DNA from 4 places in the Streptomyces sp. NPDC046915 genome. Region 1 is predicted to be linked to each of the others. Evidence: riboswitches for the same ligand, from Rfam matches in the RefSeq annotation. Region 1 holds a riboswitch; each other region holds the start of a gene.

What was found. Region 1 has a riboswitch for cyclic di-AMP ahead of ABZ915_RS15875 (C40 family peptidase). Riboswitches for the same ligand answer to the same signal wherever they lie in the genome.
Region 2: linked by a shared signal. The riboswitch ahead of ABZ915_RS27740 (NlpC/P60 family protein) and the one ahead of ABZ915_RS15875 (C40 family peptidase) in region 1 are both predicted to bind cyclic di-AMP.
Region 3: linked by a shared signal. The riboswitch ahead of ABZ915_RS35825 (transglycosylase SLT domain-containing protein) and the one ahead of ABZ915_RS15875 (C40 family peptidase) in region 1 are both predicted to bind cyclic di-AMP.
Region 4: linked by a shared signal. The riboswitch ahead of ABZ915_RS41915 (LysM peptidoglycan-binding domain-containing M23 family metallopeptidase) and the one ahead of ABZ915_RS15875 (C40 family peptidase) in region 1 are both predicted to bind cyclic di-AMP.

The regions. Positions count from the first base shown of each region.
Region 1 is NZ_JBEYXB010000005.1:402,523-406,088, reverse strand. It holds gene ABZ915_RS15885 (helix-turn-helix transcriptional regulator) at 1-788, opposite strand, end outside; gene ABZ915_RS15880 (ATP-binding protein) at 1,012-1,470, shown strand; gene ABZ915_RS15875 (C40 family peptidase) at 1,582-2,055, opposite strand; cyclic di-AMP (ydaO/yuaA leader) riboswitch at 2,059-2,270, opposite strand; gene ABZ915_RS15870 (hypothetical protein) at 2,575-2,883, opposite strand; gene ABZ915_RS15865 (ATP-dependent Clp protease proteolytic subunit) at 2,891-3,529, opposite strand.
Region 2 is NZ_JBEYXB010000011.1:148,441-152,006, reverse strand. It holds gene ABZ915_RS27745 (tellurite resistance/C4-dicarboxylate transporter family protein) at 1-455, opposite strand, end outside; gene ABZ915_RS27740 (NlpC/P60 family protein) at 482-1,675, opposite strand; cyclic di-AMP (ydaO/yuaA leader) riboswitch at 1,683-1,860, opposite strand; gene pcrA (DNA helicase PcrA) at 2,089-3,566, shown strand, end outside.
Region 3 is NZ_JBEYXB010000018.1:9,022-12,587, reverse strand. It holds gene ABZ915_RS35835 (NAD(P)-binding domain-containing protein) at 1-552, shown strand, start outside; gene ABZ915_RS35830 (HAD family hydrolase) at 660-1,490, shown strand; gene ABZ915_RS35825 (transglycosylase SLT domain-containing protein) at 1,539-2,036, opposite strand; cyclic di-AMP (ydaO/yuaA leader) riboswitch at 2,042-2,221, opposite strand; gene ABZ915_RS35820 (polyprenyl synthetase family protein) at 2,752-3,566, shown strand, end outside.
Region 4 is NZ_JBEYXB010000026.1:97,019-100,584, forward strand. It holds gene ABZ915_RS41910 (SGNH/GDSL hydrolase family protein) at 147-932, opposite strand; gene ABZ915_RS41915 (LysM peptidoglycan-binding domain-containing M23 family metallopeptidase) at 1,133-2,056, opposite strand; cyclic di-AMP (ydaO/yuaA leader) riboswitch at 2,061-2,220, opposite strand; gene ABZ915_RS41920 (alpha-galactosidase) at 2,536-3,566, opposite strand, start outside.

The DNA of each region.
Region 1 (3,566 bases):
TCCGAGTAGGCCCGGAGGTCTTCTTTCCGTTCGAGGTAGAGGCTACTCGTCAAGTGGTCGAGAACAACCACATCCAGATCAGAAGTGCGCGGAAATGAGAAGATAACGAAAGGGCCGGTGATACCGATATGCGCCCCGGCGGAGAACGGCAACACCTGGAGGCGCACTTGCGGCAGACGTGCCGCCTCGGTGAGCCGCTGAAGCTGCCGCGTCATCACGTCCGGCCCGCCGACCTCCCGCCGCAGCACTCCCTCGTCCAGGACGGCGCTGAGCTCCAGCGGTGGATCCGACCGCAGCACGTCCTGCCTGGCCAGCCGCACCTCCACCAGCGCGTCCAGCCGCTCCTCCATGTCGTCGGCACCCTCGCCCACGGCCGCCCGGGTGACGGCACGGGCGTACTCCGGCGTCTGCAACAGCCCCGGGACCACCGATGTCTCCAGGGTGCGCATCCCGCTCGCCTGCGACTCCAGGCTGATGAAGTCACGGTAGGTGGGCGGCAGGACCCCCCGGTAGGCGTGCCACCAGTGGTGCCGGCCGCCGCCTTCGTCCGATCCCGCCAGCACCATCAGCAACTCACGAAGCTGGCCGTCCGTCACTCCGTAGGCATCCAGGAGTAACCGCACATCGGCCGATTTCACCCCGCTGGCGCCCGTCTCGATCCGGCTCACCTTCGACTGGTGCCAGCCCACCAGACGCGCGGCCTCACCGCTGGTGAGGCCGGCACCGGTGCGCAGCGTGCGCAGTTCGTCGCCCAGTTTCCGGCGGCGCACCGCGGGACCGTTCTGCATGGGCCACTCCTTACTCGCCATTACTCCTTACGTGCCACTCGAATACGGTCTGCCGTCGCAGAGTTCACCGCTTCGAGCGACAGATATATGCATATCTTGGTGGATCCCACCCGCTGGCCGGCGCGCTGATGGCAGTCTGGCGATGAAGCACCAGTCCGGGACCGTACTCGAACCATCCGCTCCGTGTCGGACTCCGGTCCCGTGGGAAAGGGACGACGTCGTCATGGCAGACCATCTGGAAGCATCCGTCACTCTGCCGAGCGATCCCGCTTCGGTGTCCGCGGCCCGCACCTATGTCGTGGGCACCCTCGCGGAGTGGGGCCTTCCATCGGACACCGACGTGGCCGACACCATCCGGCTCATCGTCTCCGAACTCGCCACCAACGCCGTACAGCACACCTTCGGGCAGTCACCCACCTTCACGGTGGACCTCGTGCTCGACTGCGACGAACACCTGCGCATCGGTGTCACCGACAGCCATCCCCGTCTCCCGAGGAGACTCCCCGCGGCCGTGCAGCAGGACAACGGACGCGGCATGGTCATCATCCGCTGGCTGACCGTCGAGTGCGGCGGCAGGCTCAGGGTGCGGCGGACCCGCGAGGGTGGCAAGACCGTCCTCATCGAGCTGCCGTGGGCGGTGCCGGCCCGGCCGGTCACGGCAGCGGGGCAGCAGGAGCCCTAGGGCCGGTGCGGGGCGCTCCGGCCCCGCACCGGCCCCGACACGGCGCCGTACGGCCACGCACGGCCCCGGGGGTGGCCCTGCACCCGGAGCCGTGCGAGGCGTGACGGCCGGTCAGCTGACGCGGCCGTACCAGACGCTCCTCGTCCAGATCTTCTGCAGCTTCACCACGTCGCCCGTCTTGGGGGCGTGCCAGATCTTCCCCTTCCCGGCGTAGATGCCGACGTGGTAGACGTACGACCCCGAATGGAAGAAGACCAGGTCTCCGGCCTTGCGGTTCTTGGCCGAGATGTGGTGGGTCTTGTTGTACTGCTGGGCGGCCGTCCGGGGCAGGCTCTTGCCCGCCTTCTTGAACGAGTACAGCGTGAGCCCGGAGCAGTCGAACCTGCGCGGCCCGGTGGCGCCCCACTTGTACGGGGAGCCCTTCTTCGAGGCCGCGATCTGGAGCGCCTTCGTCGCCGGGGTGGCGGCAGCGGCGTCGGGGGCGACACCGGGTACCGCTATCGAGCCGCCGACGGCGGCGATGGCGAAGGCCGAGGCCGTACCGGCCCGGACCATGAGCGACGGGACACGATTGAGCGCAGTCATGCGCAACCCTTCGTCAGCCGCCTGTGAAGGATGACCTGTCGGATTCGGGCTGGCGAAGTTGCCCGGCCGCGTTGCCGCGGCTTCACCCCAAGGGCTGCTCGGAGGCGAACAGATGTCCGCTCCGGCGACCCGTCTTGCTTGGGTCCTCCACTCCTGCCGATCCACTCCTGTCGACCGGTCATCCGGGCGGCGGCAGGACTCGGCGTCCGCTCGGATCGCCCCGCCGTTGTGGCGGGGGCTTGTCGTCAGACAGGGATCTTCGCCCACAACTGTCTGAAAATCCCAACGGAACCAGGGATTTGTGGTGTTACTCACCACTCGCCCGTTCGGGTGGACAGGTGTGCGTTCGAGCCGCTGACGGGACAGCCGCGCACCCTCCGACCAGGGCGGAAGCCTCTCCCGACGCTCATCGGCCGGGCGGTTCGCGCAACTTCGGAGACCCTGGAAAAGGATGCGCAGCTACTCCGAACGTGGGTACGTCTTTTGGGCCGTTTCGACTCAGACCCGAGCCCGCAAGCGTCAACCGGCGCCGTCCGGGGGCACGGTGACGCGTGCGGTACGGCGCTCGCCGTCCAGCACCCTGAGCGCCCGGGCCAGGGTGGCCGCGTGCAACTCCGTCTCTCCCCGCTGGTGCATCAGCGTCAGCGCGTCGCGCAGTTCCACCGCCTTGCGCACCAGCGCCTGGGCGGCCCGCAGTCCACGGTAGGTGTCACCGTGCTGCGCCGGGTTGATGCGTCCCAGCAGGTCGACCACGTCCAGGTAACGGTTGATCAACTCGCCCTCGGCGCGGGTCAGGGCCGGCAGCGGCGGCAGTTCCGGTGGCAGCATCGGCGGCTCACCCCGCGTCCGGAGCGGCGGTGCGCGAGGCCCTGCTGCTGGGAATGATCCCGTCCACCAGCCCGTGCTCCAGCGCGCCCCGGGCGTCGAGCATCAGATCCCGTTCGAGGTCGGCGTGGACCTGCTCCGGGGCACGGCCGGTGTGGTGGACGAGCAGTTCCTCCAGCAGGCCGCGCATCCGGGTCAACTCCTCCGCCTGGATGAAGAGGTCACTCGGCTGACCCTGCGTCGGCTCGGGCAGCGCCGGCTGCTGGAGCACCACCCGCGCGCCCGGCAGGGCGAACCGCTTGCCCGGCGTACCGGCCGCGAGCAGCACCGCCGCGGACGAGGCAGCCTGCCCCAGGCAGATCGTCTCCACGTCGCAGCTGATGTACCGCATCGTGTCGTAGATCGCCGTCATCGCGCTGAACGAGCCGCCGGGGGAGTTGATGTACAGCGAGATGTCCCGGTCGGGCGCGTCGTGCTCCAGGTGCATGAACTGCGCCATGACGTCGTTGGCCGAGGCGTCGTCGACCGGTGTCCCGAGGAAGACGATCCGCCCCTCCAGCAGCTTCGAGTACGGATCGAGCGTGCGGTGACCGGTGCTGGTGCGCTCGGTGAACTCGGGCAGGACGTAGCGGGCGAGCGGTCGGGTCATGGCATACCCCTCCTCACGGCAGAGCCGTCTCCGGTGG
Region 2 (3,566 bases), on a different contig from region 1:
GCGGCCAGCACGGCACCCAGCGCGGCGATCGACTCCGTGGCCACACAGCCCAGGAACACCGCCCCCGGCATACGCCGCTCCCACCGCCGAACGACGAGGACGAGCAGCACGGGCCAGAGCACGACCGCCGGCGCGAGCAGCGCCTCGGCCAGGACCGGCCGGCCCAGCAGTGAGAACCGGGTGCCCAGCACCGCCGTGGCGGCCACCGCGGTGAGCGCGCTCGGCGTCTCCGCCTCCGCCGCCCACCGCTCCCGCTCGCGCAGCAGCCGCAGGGTGAAACCGGCCGCGAACCCCAGCCAGGCGGCGCAGGCCAGCCCCAGGGCGACCCGGGACAGCACCTCGTGACCGATCAGCTGCAACCCCACCGACACGATCCCGGTCGCCATGACAGCGGCACCGGCCGCCGGTGAACGCCGAGCCCACCAGACGCGTATAGGTGAGTAGGGGCCGGGCATGAGCCCGATGCTAGGGCCCCGCCGGCTCAGGCCGGACGCACCACGCTGTGGATGATCGATTCGCCGCCGTAGTAGATCGACTCCTCACGGACGTAGGCGCCGGGCTTGGGGGCGTGGATCATCATGCCGTTGCCGATGTAGACGCCGACGTGGCTCACATCGTCGTAGAAGAAGACCAGATCACCGGGCTGGGCGTTGGCGAGGGAGACCGTGGTGCCGGCATTGACCTGGTCGTAGGTGGTGCGTGGCAGGCTGACGCCGGCGGCTCTCCAGGCGGCCTGGGTGAGGCCGGAGCAGTCGTAGGAGCCGGGGCCGGTGGCGCCCCAGACGTACGGCTTGCCGATCTGCGCGCGGGCGAACGCGATCGCCTTCGCGGCCTTGGCGGAGGACGAGGAGGTCGGCGTGGACGGCGAGGTCGACGTGGACGAGCCCGACGAGGAACCCGTCGAGGTCGACGTGTCCGACGAGCCGCTGTTCTGCTGCTGTGCCTTCGCCTGCGCGGCTGCCTGCGCCGCCGCCTGCTCCTTCGCGAGCTCCGCCGCCTTGCGCGCGGCCTCCTCCTGCTTCTGCTTCTCGATCGCCGCGAGCCGCGCCTTCTCCTGCGCCGTCAGCGTGGACAGCAGCTCACGCGCGGTGGAGAGCTTCTTCTGGACGGTCGACTTGGCGGCCTGGAGGTCGTGCTGGGAGTCGGTCAGCGTCTCGAGGCTCTGGGTGGCCTCCTGACGCTTCTTCATGGTCGCGGACTGCTCGGTGACGTAGTCGTCGACCGCGCCCTTCTCCCGCTTGGTCAGCCGGCTCATCAGCTGGGTCTGGTCGAAGTAGTCCTGCGGGGTGTCCGCGAGCAGGAAGGTGGCGGTGTCGGGGGCGGCGGCCCCGGTCCGGTACTGGGCCGCGGCGAACGAACCCAGCTTCTCGCGCGCCTTGTTCAGCTTCTCCGTGCGCTTGGCCACTTCGTCGAGGAGGGTGTCGACTCGCCGGCGCTGCTTGCCGGTCGTCTCCTTGGCCGCGTTGTACTTCTCGGTCGCCGACCCCGCCTGCCGGTACAGGTCGTCGACCTTCTTCTCGACCTCTTCCATGCTCGGCTTGTTGTCGGTGGAGGGGGTCGAGGGGGTGGCGTTGGCCGTCTGGGAGAGCAGGGCGACGGAGGTGAGGGCGGCGGTGGCGAGGGCGGGCTTGCGTATGCCTGCCCCACCCGAGGGGCGCTTGCGGTGCGACGCCAAGGGAGGCGACTCCTTCCAATGCTCCGCCTACCGGGTTAGCTGTCGGGTTCGGGCGGGTGGTTCGGAAGGGTTGCCCTACGGCCGTCGTCCCCGGTGGGGAGGGCGGGCCGATTCACCCCAAGGTCTCGGTGGGTCCCCGGCTCCGGCTGCCGTAAGGGGCGCACCGGACTCGGCGGAGGCCGCGCGGCCCGGCGAGGTTCGCCGGTGGGGGTCGAGCGGCCTGGCCGAACGCTAGCCAACTCGTGTGACTCATGTGAAGGTTGGTGCACTATATGTCCGATACATTTTCGTGACACGGGACACGCGTGTCGCTCTTGTGACCATGCGGTTCCGCAGGGTGAGGGGATCGTCCGCCGGCCAAGTTCCGAGGGTGGCGGCCGGTTGTCGGTGGGGCGCCCTAGACTCGGAGAGCGATGAGCAGCCTCTTTGACGACAGCTTCCTGGCGGACCTCCAGACCCCTCGTGGGCACGAGGAGGAACCCCCGCCGCCGCCCGAGGACGATCACGCTCCGGAGCCGGTTCCGGACGATCTGTTCGGCGGGAAGTTCGATGTGCCACCGGACCGGGACGGGTACTACCGTGACGGCGCCCCACGCCCGGCGATCGACGCCGCCGCGCTCCTGGACGGGCTGAACGAGAACCAGCGCGCGGCCGTCGTCCACGCCGGCTCCCCGCTGCTCATCGTGGCCGGCGCCGGTTCCGGCAAGACCCGCGTGCTCACCCACCGCATCGCCCACCTGCTCGGCGAGCGAGGCGTCCACCCCGGCCAGATCCTCGCGATCACCTTCACCAACAAGGCCGCCGGCGAGATGAAGGAGCGCGTCGAGCAGCTCGTCGGCCCGCGCGCGAACGCGATGTGGGTGATGACCTTCCACAGCGCGTGCGTGCGCATCCTGCGCCGGGAGAGCAAGAGGCTCGGCTTCACGTCGTCGTTCTCGATCTACGACGCCGCCGACTCCAAGCGGCTGATGGCCCTGGTCTGCCGCGACCTGGAGCTCGATCCCAAGCGCTTCCCGCCGAAGTCCTTCAGCGCCAAGATCTCCAACCTGAAGAACGAGCTGATCGACGAGGAGGACTTCGCCGCCCAGGCCGCCGACGGCTTCGAGAAGACCCTCGCCCAGGCCTACGCCCTGTACCAGTCGCGGCTGCGCGAGGCCAACGCGCTCGACTTCGACGACCTGATCATGACGACGGTCAACCTGCTCCGCGCCTTCCCGGACGTCGCCGAGCACTACCGCCGCCGCTTCCGTCACGTCCTGGTCGACGAGTACCAGGACACCAACCACGCCCAGTACGCCCTCGTGCGGGAGCTCGTCGGCACCTCCGAGCATCCGGCGCACCCGGCGGACGTGCCGCCCGGCCCGGACGACCTGACGCCCGCCGAGCTGTGCGTGGTCGGTGACGCCGACCAGTCGATCTACGCCTTCCGCGGCGCGACCATCCGCAACATCCTCCAGTTCGAGGAGGACTACCCGGACGCGACGACGATCCTGCTGGAGCAGAACTACCGCTCCACCCAGACGATCCTCTCCGCGGCCAACGCGGTCATCGAGCGCAACGAGTCCCGCCGCCCCAAGAACCTGTGGACCAACGCGGGCGCGGGCGCGCAGATCACCGGCTATGTCGCCGACACCGAGCACGACGAGGCGCAGTTCGTCGCCGACGAGATAGACCGCCTCACGGACGCGGGCGAGGCGAAGGCCTCGGACGTCGCCGTCTTCTACCGCACCAACGCCCAGTCCCGTGTCTTCGAAGAGGTCTTCATCCGCGTCGGCCTGCCCTACAAGGTCGTCGGCGGTGTCCGCTTCTACGAGCGCAAGGAGGTCCGGGACGTCCTGGCCTACCTGCGCGTCCTCGCCAACCCCGAGGACTCGGTCCCGCTGCGCCGCAT
Region 3 (3,566 bases), on a different contig from region 1:
TTCGGGGCCCCGCCCTGGAACCAGCCGAAGCTGCGCCCCGAGTCGCCCTTCGGCCGCGCCTGGTCCCTCTGGGCGCTGAGCTACTACCCGCACCCCTACCGCTACCTCCCGGCCCGCACCCGCCACTACCTGGTCCGCCGGGTCCTGGGCCCGCTCGGCGCCTGGTGGCTGCGCGACCGCTTCGAGGGGAAGGTCGAGGTGAAGGAGGTCGAGCGGTTGGCCGGCGCGGACGTCTCCGACGGCAGCCCGGTCCTCACCGTCCGCACCCACGCCGGGCAGACCGTCCAGGTCGCCGCCGACCACGTCATCGCGGCCACCGGCTACCGCGTGGACATCGCGGCCATGGACTTCCTCGGCCATGAGCTGCGCACCCGGCTCACGGTGAGCCGGGGCACGCCCCGCCTGGGTGCGGGCTACGTCTCATCCGTCCCCGGTCTGTACTTCACCGGCCTCCCGGCGGCGTCGTCGTACGGCCCGGTGATGCGCTTCGTCTGCGGCACCGAGTTCGCCTCGCCGCGCCTGGCCAAGCACCTCGCGGCGGCACACGGCTGACGGGCTGCGCCACAGGTCTCGAGATCGCCACCAAGGAGCCCACGGGCGCCACTTGGGGCTGGAAACAGCGGTGAGTCGTGGGGGTGCGGTGTCCGTATTCTCTGATCATGGCCGCACCCCCCGCGTATTCCTCCCCGATCTCCCCTGCGTACTCGCTCGTCGCGACCGATCTCGACGGAACGCTCCTGCGTGGCGACGACACGCTCTCCGACCGCTCCCTCGCCGCCCTCGCCCGGGCCGGGAGAGCGGGTGCCCGGCACCTCGTGGTGACCGGGCGCCCGGCGCCGCGGGTGCGGCCGCTGCTCGACGACCTCGGCTGCACGGGGCTCGCGGTGTGCGGACAGGGTGCGCAGGTGTACGACGCCGGCGCCCACCGCCTGCTGTGGTCGGTCACCCTGGACCGGGAACTGGCGGAGACCGCGCTCGGCAAGATCGAGGCCGAGGTGGGGGAGGTGTACGCGGCCGTCGACCAGAACGGGGTGGACGGGCTCACGCTCATCGAGCCCGGCTATCTGATGCCCCACCCCACGCTGCCCGCCGTACGGGTCCGGCGGCGCGACGACCTGTGGTGCGAGCCGATCAGCAAGGTCCTGCTGCGGCATCACGCCCTGTCGGACGACGAGTTGGCCGCCACGGCCCGCGCGGCCGTGGGATCGCTGGCGACGGTCACCATGTCGGGGCCGGGAACCGTCGAGCTCCAGCCGTGCGGCGTCAACAAGGCGACCGGGCTGGCGCTGGCCGCCGACCACCTCGGGCTGAGCGCCGAACGGGCCATCGCCTTCGGGGACATGCCCAACGACATCCCGATGTTCGAGTGGGCCGCCCACGGTGTGGCGATGGCCAACGCCCACCCCGAGCTGAAGGCGGTGGCCGACGAGGTCACCTCGTCGAACGAGGACGACGGCATCGCCGTCGTCCTCGAAGGACTCTTCCCCTGAGCCGGGGCCCGTTCGAGCGGGGCTCGTTCCCTCAGGGGAGCGGAGCGGTCAGTACGCGCCGAACACGTTGTCGATCGAGCCGTACCGGTGGGCGGCGTAGTTGCAGGCGGCCGTGATGTTCGCGACCGGGTCGTAGATGTTGTACGAGGTGCCGGCCACGTGGTAGCTGGCGAACGTGGGGTCGATGACCTGGAGCAGGCCCTTGGACGGGATGCCCGCGGCCGCGTTGGAGTCCCAGAGGTTGATGGCCACCGGGTTGCCCGACGACTCGCGGATCACGTTGCGGTAGATGCCGTTGTACGTGCCCGGGATGCCCTTCTGCGCCATGATCGCGAGCGACTCGCGGATCCAGCCGTCGAGGTTGTTGGCGTACGGGAGCGTGGTGGCGGCCGCGGGGGCGGCCTTGGGGGCGCTCGTGGTGGTGGCCGCGGAGGCGCTGGTCGCACCGATCAGCGGGAGGGCGAGCACGGCGGCGCCGGTGCCGGCGACGGCGAGCCTGCGGGCGAGGCGGGCGAAGGGGGCACGGTGCTGAGCGGCAGCAGACATGTCGAAGTTCCTCTCCGTCGCCTGCGAGGTGAGCTGTCGGGTTCGGGCTGGGAGGTGCCCGGCCGCGCCGCCCGAAGGCGGTGCGGCTTCACCCCGAGCCGTTCCGGGACGACGGGTGTCGCCCGGACCGGCGGCAAACCTGGGTCCCCCGCTCCTGCCGTGAATGAGTTCGTCGATGGGTGTGACGGGCGGCGGCAGGATTCGGCGTTCCGCCCGACGGCCGGGAACGTATGCGAGAGCACATGTCCTGAACAAGCGGCGGATTCACACAAAGTCCTAGTTGACCTTGTTGTGAGGCGTATGAGGCGCTTGATCCTTTGCGTCTGCCAACCCTCAACTGGCCAATGGCGCCAAGCGGTGTGCCCGTGCCGGACGGTGGGGTGCTCCGTTCGGCCGACGTGACCCAATTCACGGAATAGCAATCACGGCAAATAGGACATGAAGGGCGCCGCTTTGGGTAGCGCATCGAGCGTGGGAGCGGAAGGCGAACTGCTCCAAGCGGCGCAGTCATGTCGTACTTCCGGGTAAGTCGATAAATATCTGTGCTTATCGGCCGATCGAAAACATAACGGGCGTGATCCGATAGCGCCCGGCCTGTAACAGTGGGCGCCCTCGGTGATCGAAAGCTGACCGGATACGCTGACTTGAGTGAGGGCAGCGACCTATCGACAAACCGTGTAATCGCCAGCAGGCACCAGCAGACAGGAGACCCCTCGTGACCGTCGTCGGGCCGTTCGGGCTTAGCGTGCGGGACCAGGCTCTGGAAGCCGATGTCCAGGCCGGATTGGCGGCTGTCGAGGAGGGACTGCTCGAAGCCACCAAGAGTGAGGTCCCCTTCATCACCGGGGCCGCCCAGCACCTCGTGCGCGCGGGCGGGAAGCGGTTCCGGCCGCTGCTCGTGATGCTCGCGTCACAGTTCGGGGACCCGTACGCGCCGGGAATCGTGCCCTCGGCCGTCGTCGTCGAGCTCACCCACCTCGCGACGCTCTACCACGACGACGTCATGGACGAGGCCGCGGTGCGCCGCGGAGTGGACAGCGCGAACACCCGCTGGGGCAACTCCGTCGCCGTCCTCACCGGCGACTTCCTCTTCGCCCGCGCCTCCCAGATCCTCGCCGACCTCGGCCCCGAGGCCGTACGGGTGCAGGCCCTGGCGTTCGAGCGGCTGGTCACCGGGCAGATCCTGGAGACGGCGGGGCCGCAGGACGGCCGCGACCCGGTCGAGCACTACCTGGACGTCCTCGGCGGCAAGACCGGCTCGCTGGTGGCGGTCTCCTGCCGCTTCGGCGCCATGATGTCCGGGGCCGACGAGACCGTGGTGGACGTACTGACCCAGTACGGCGAGCGGCTCGGCGTCGCCTTCCAGCTCGCCGACGACGTACTGGACATCGCCTCCGACTCCCACGAGTCCGGCAAGACCCCGGGCACCGACCTGCGCGAGGGCATCCCCACCCTGCCCGTGCTGCGTCTCAGGGAGCGGGCGGCCCGGCTGGGGCTGGCCGAGGACATCGCCCTGTGCGACCTGCTCGA
Region 4 (3,566 bases), on a different contig from region 1:
ACGGGGTGTACCGGGCGGCGGCAGGGCGGCCGGGGCATCGCTCCCGCCCGCGCATGACCGCGCTGCCCGGAGGCCGTACGGCACCGCAGCCCGCTGCCGTACCGCCTTCGGACAGCGCCACCGCCGAACCCCCGGAGGGAACCCGCTCAGGCCACCGAGGCGATCCGCGTCCTGATGTCGTCCGGGGACAGGGCGCCCTTGGCCGTCACGTGGTCGCCGGAGGACTCGCCGCGCAGGCGGCGGCCGATCCACGGGACCAGGTACTCGCGGGCCCAGTGGACGTCGTCGCGGCGGATGTCGAGCGTGCCCCGGGGCGGGAGCGGCGGCCAGGGCTGCTCCGGGTCGGCGGGGACCTCCACGCCGAGCACCTCGCCGGCCCGCAGCGCCACGCGCGTGTGCCCCTCGGGCGAGAGGTGGAGCCGGTCGTGGTCCCAGGCGCGCCGGTCCTGGACGGTCCTGAGGGACCACAGGTCGAGGACGGGACAGCCGTACCGGTCGGCGATGGCCCGGACATGGCCGTTGTACGTGGCGATCTTGCCGCGCAGATGCTTGAGCACGGGCACGCCACGCGTGTCGAAGCCGGTCGTCACCATGACGGTGCCCGCGACGGAGGTGAGCTGTGCCACCGCCAGCTCGAAGCGCTCGGCCACCTCGTCGGGGTCGGTGCCGGGCCGGATGATGTCGTTGCCGCCCGCGCAGAAGGACACCAGGTCCGGGGCGAGTTCGACGGCGCGCGGGAGCTGGTCCGCCACGATCTGGTCGAGCAGTCTGCCGCGTACCGCAAGGTTCGTGTACCTGAAGTCGCCCTCGGGCCGCCGGTCCGCGAGGAGGACCGCGAACCGGTCGGCCCAGCCGACGAACGCCCCGTCGGGGCCGGGGTCGCCCACGCCCTCGGTGAAGCTGTCCCCCACCGCCACGTACGACCCGATCACTGATCTGTTGTCACTCTTCGAATCGTCTGCCACATCGGCCCATGATTCACCTTTCGATGTGACCTACGCGACCGTAATACGGGGTTGACGGACGGTGAGATAAGCCACGGCACCGAAAGGCGCCGGACGGGAATACGCCCGGGTACACCGAAGGCCGGACCCGGGGATCAGGGGTCCGGCCTCCGGTGGTCCGAGTGCCGTCAGGCGACGGCGACGCCGTGCGAGCGGAGGTAGCCGACCGGGTCCACGTCCGAGCCGTAGTTCGGCGTGGTGCGGATCTCGAAGTGCAGGTGCGGGCCGGTCACGTTGCCGGTCGCGCCGGAGAGGCCCATCTGCTGCCCCGCGGCCACGGTCTGCCCGGCCGAGACGGAGATCGAGGAGAGGTGGCCGTACTGCGCGTAGTAGCCGTCGGCGAGCCTGATCACGACCTGGTTGCCGTAGGCGCCGCCCCAGCCGGCGGAGACGACCGTGCCCGCGCCCACGGCCTTGACGGAGGTGCCGGTCGGGACGACGAAGTCGACGCCCGTGTGGTAGCCGCTGGACCACATGCCGCCCGGCACGTGGTAACCGGTGCCGACGGTGCCGCCCGACACCGGGAGGGTGAAGCCGGTGGCGGCGTTCGGCGCGGCGGCGGGCGCCGGCCGGGTCCGCGTGGCCGACCGCGAGGCCGGGGGCGTGGTCGCGTGCGAGGCGGACGAAGTCTTCTTCGGGGCGGCGGACTTGGCGCTCGTGCCGGTCCCGGCGGCCTTCTCGCCGAGGGTCAGCTTCAGGCCGGGGTGGATCAGCGAGGGGTCGCTGCCGACTGCCTCGCGGTTGTCCGCGTAGAGCCGGTGCCAGCCGCCGCGGACGTTCTGCTCGTCGGCGATCTTCGCGAGCCAGTCGCCCGACCGCACCGTGTAGGTGTGCGCGCCCGCTTGCGCGGCGGCGGCCTTCTTCTCGGCCACCGGCACGGCCTGGACGGCCTTCTCGGAAACGGAGTCCTTCGCGGTGGCCGCGGAGGCCGCATGGGCACCGGTGGCCCCCATGAGGGGCAGCGCCAGCGCGGCGCCGCCGGTTCCGGCGACGGCGATGGAGCGGGTGAAACGCCGGTTCTTGGGACGGCGGTGCTTACCCTTCGCGGGCATGGCGAATTCCTCTCCGGCGCCTGCGAGGTGAGCTGTCGGGTTCGGGCTGGAGCTGCCCGGCCGCGCACGGAGCGCGGCTTCACCCCTAGCCGTCCCGGAGACCGGGACAGGCAGTCGTACCTGGTGGGTCCCCCGCTCCTGCCGTGCACGGGTGAGTGTGTCCGAGCTCCGGGCGGCGGCAGGATTCGGCGTTCCGTCCGGATTGGTGGCGAACGTAAGCGAGCGGGACGCGACGGGACAAGCAGAAGATTCCCTCTGTCCGCGTTTCGCTTGATCCGTTACGGGAGTTCCCGGTCACCCTCCGTGAATTCCCTTCTTCCCCGCCGCGTCAAATCGCCGGAAAACCATGCGGATTACGTGAACATGACGCACAACGGACGGTCACCAATATGACCCTCCTCACCACTCGACCCCCATGACCCCCTATTTCAGAATTAGTTCCAATAAAAGTAATGAAGGGCCTCATTCGGGCAGATTACTCAGATACGACGCAGACGGAGAACCGCCGCATCGAAGTCACCGCGCAACCCCGTGCGCAGCCCGTGGTGCAGCAGGACGGCACCTCGATGGATTTCGCCCGTTTCGCGGCATTCGTACGATGCCGTGGGGTCGAGGCCGCGCAGCCGCAGCGCGGGGACCGGCTCGCCGTACCGCTGCGCCTGGAGCCAGGCGAGGACGACCGTCTCGTCCCCGAGGACGTACTGCACCGCGCTCAGCCCGCCCTCCGGCGGCCGCAGCCGATGGAGGTCGCCGCGCTGCACGACCGGGCGGATCTCCTTGTAGAGCTCCACCCACTCCCGGGCCTCGGCGAGCTCCTCCTCCGTCCATTCCGAGAGGTCGCCACCGACGCCGAGGACCCCGGCCATGGCGCTCACGAAGCGGAACTTCAGGGCGCTGACCCGGCCGTTGAGCTGGGTGTTCGGGCTGTCGGTGACCCAGGCGGCCATGACCCGCGCGGGATGGATCTGGCTGAAGCCGTGCTGGATGGCCAGCCGGTCGAGCGGGTCGGTGTTGTCGGAGGTCCACACCTGGTCCGTACGGCTCATGACACCGAGGTCGATCCGGCCGCCACCGCCCGAGCAGGACTCGAAGGCGACGCGCGGGTGGGCCGCCCGCAGCCGGTCGAGGAGGCCGTACAGGCCACGGACATGGTCCACCCACAGTCGCTGCGGGTACGGTTCGCCGGGCCAGCCGGCGTCGGTGAAGCAGCGGTTGAAGTCCCACTTCACATAGTCGACCGGGGCGCTGGAGAGAAGCCCGTCGAGCTGCTCCCAGAGGTACTGCTGGACGTCCTCGCGGGCGAGGTTGAGGACGAGCTGATTGCGGAATTCCGTCCGCTTCCGTCCGGGTTGGAACTGCACCCAGTCGGGGTGGGCGCGGTACAGCTCGCTGTCCGGGTTGACCATCTCGGGCTCGACCCAGATGCCGAACTGCATACCGAGGGCGTGCACATAGTCCGCGAGGGTCCCCAGGCCGTTCGGGAAGCGGTCGGGGTTGGGCGTCCAGTCGC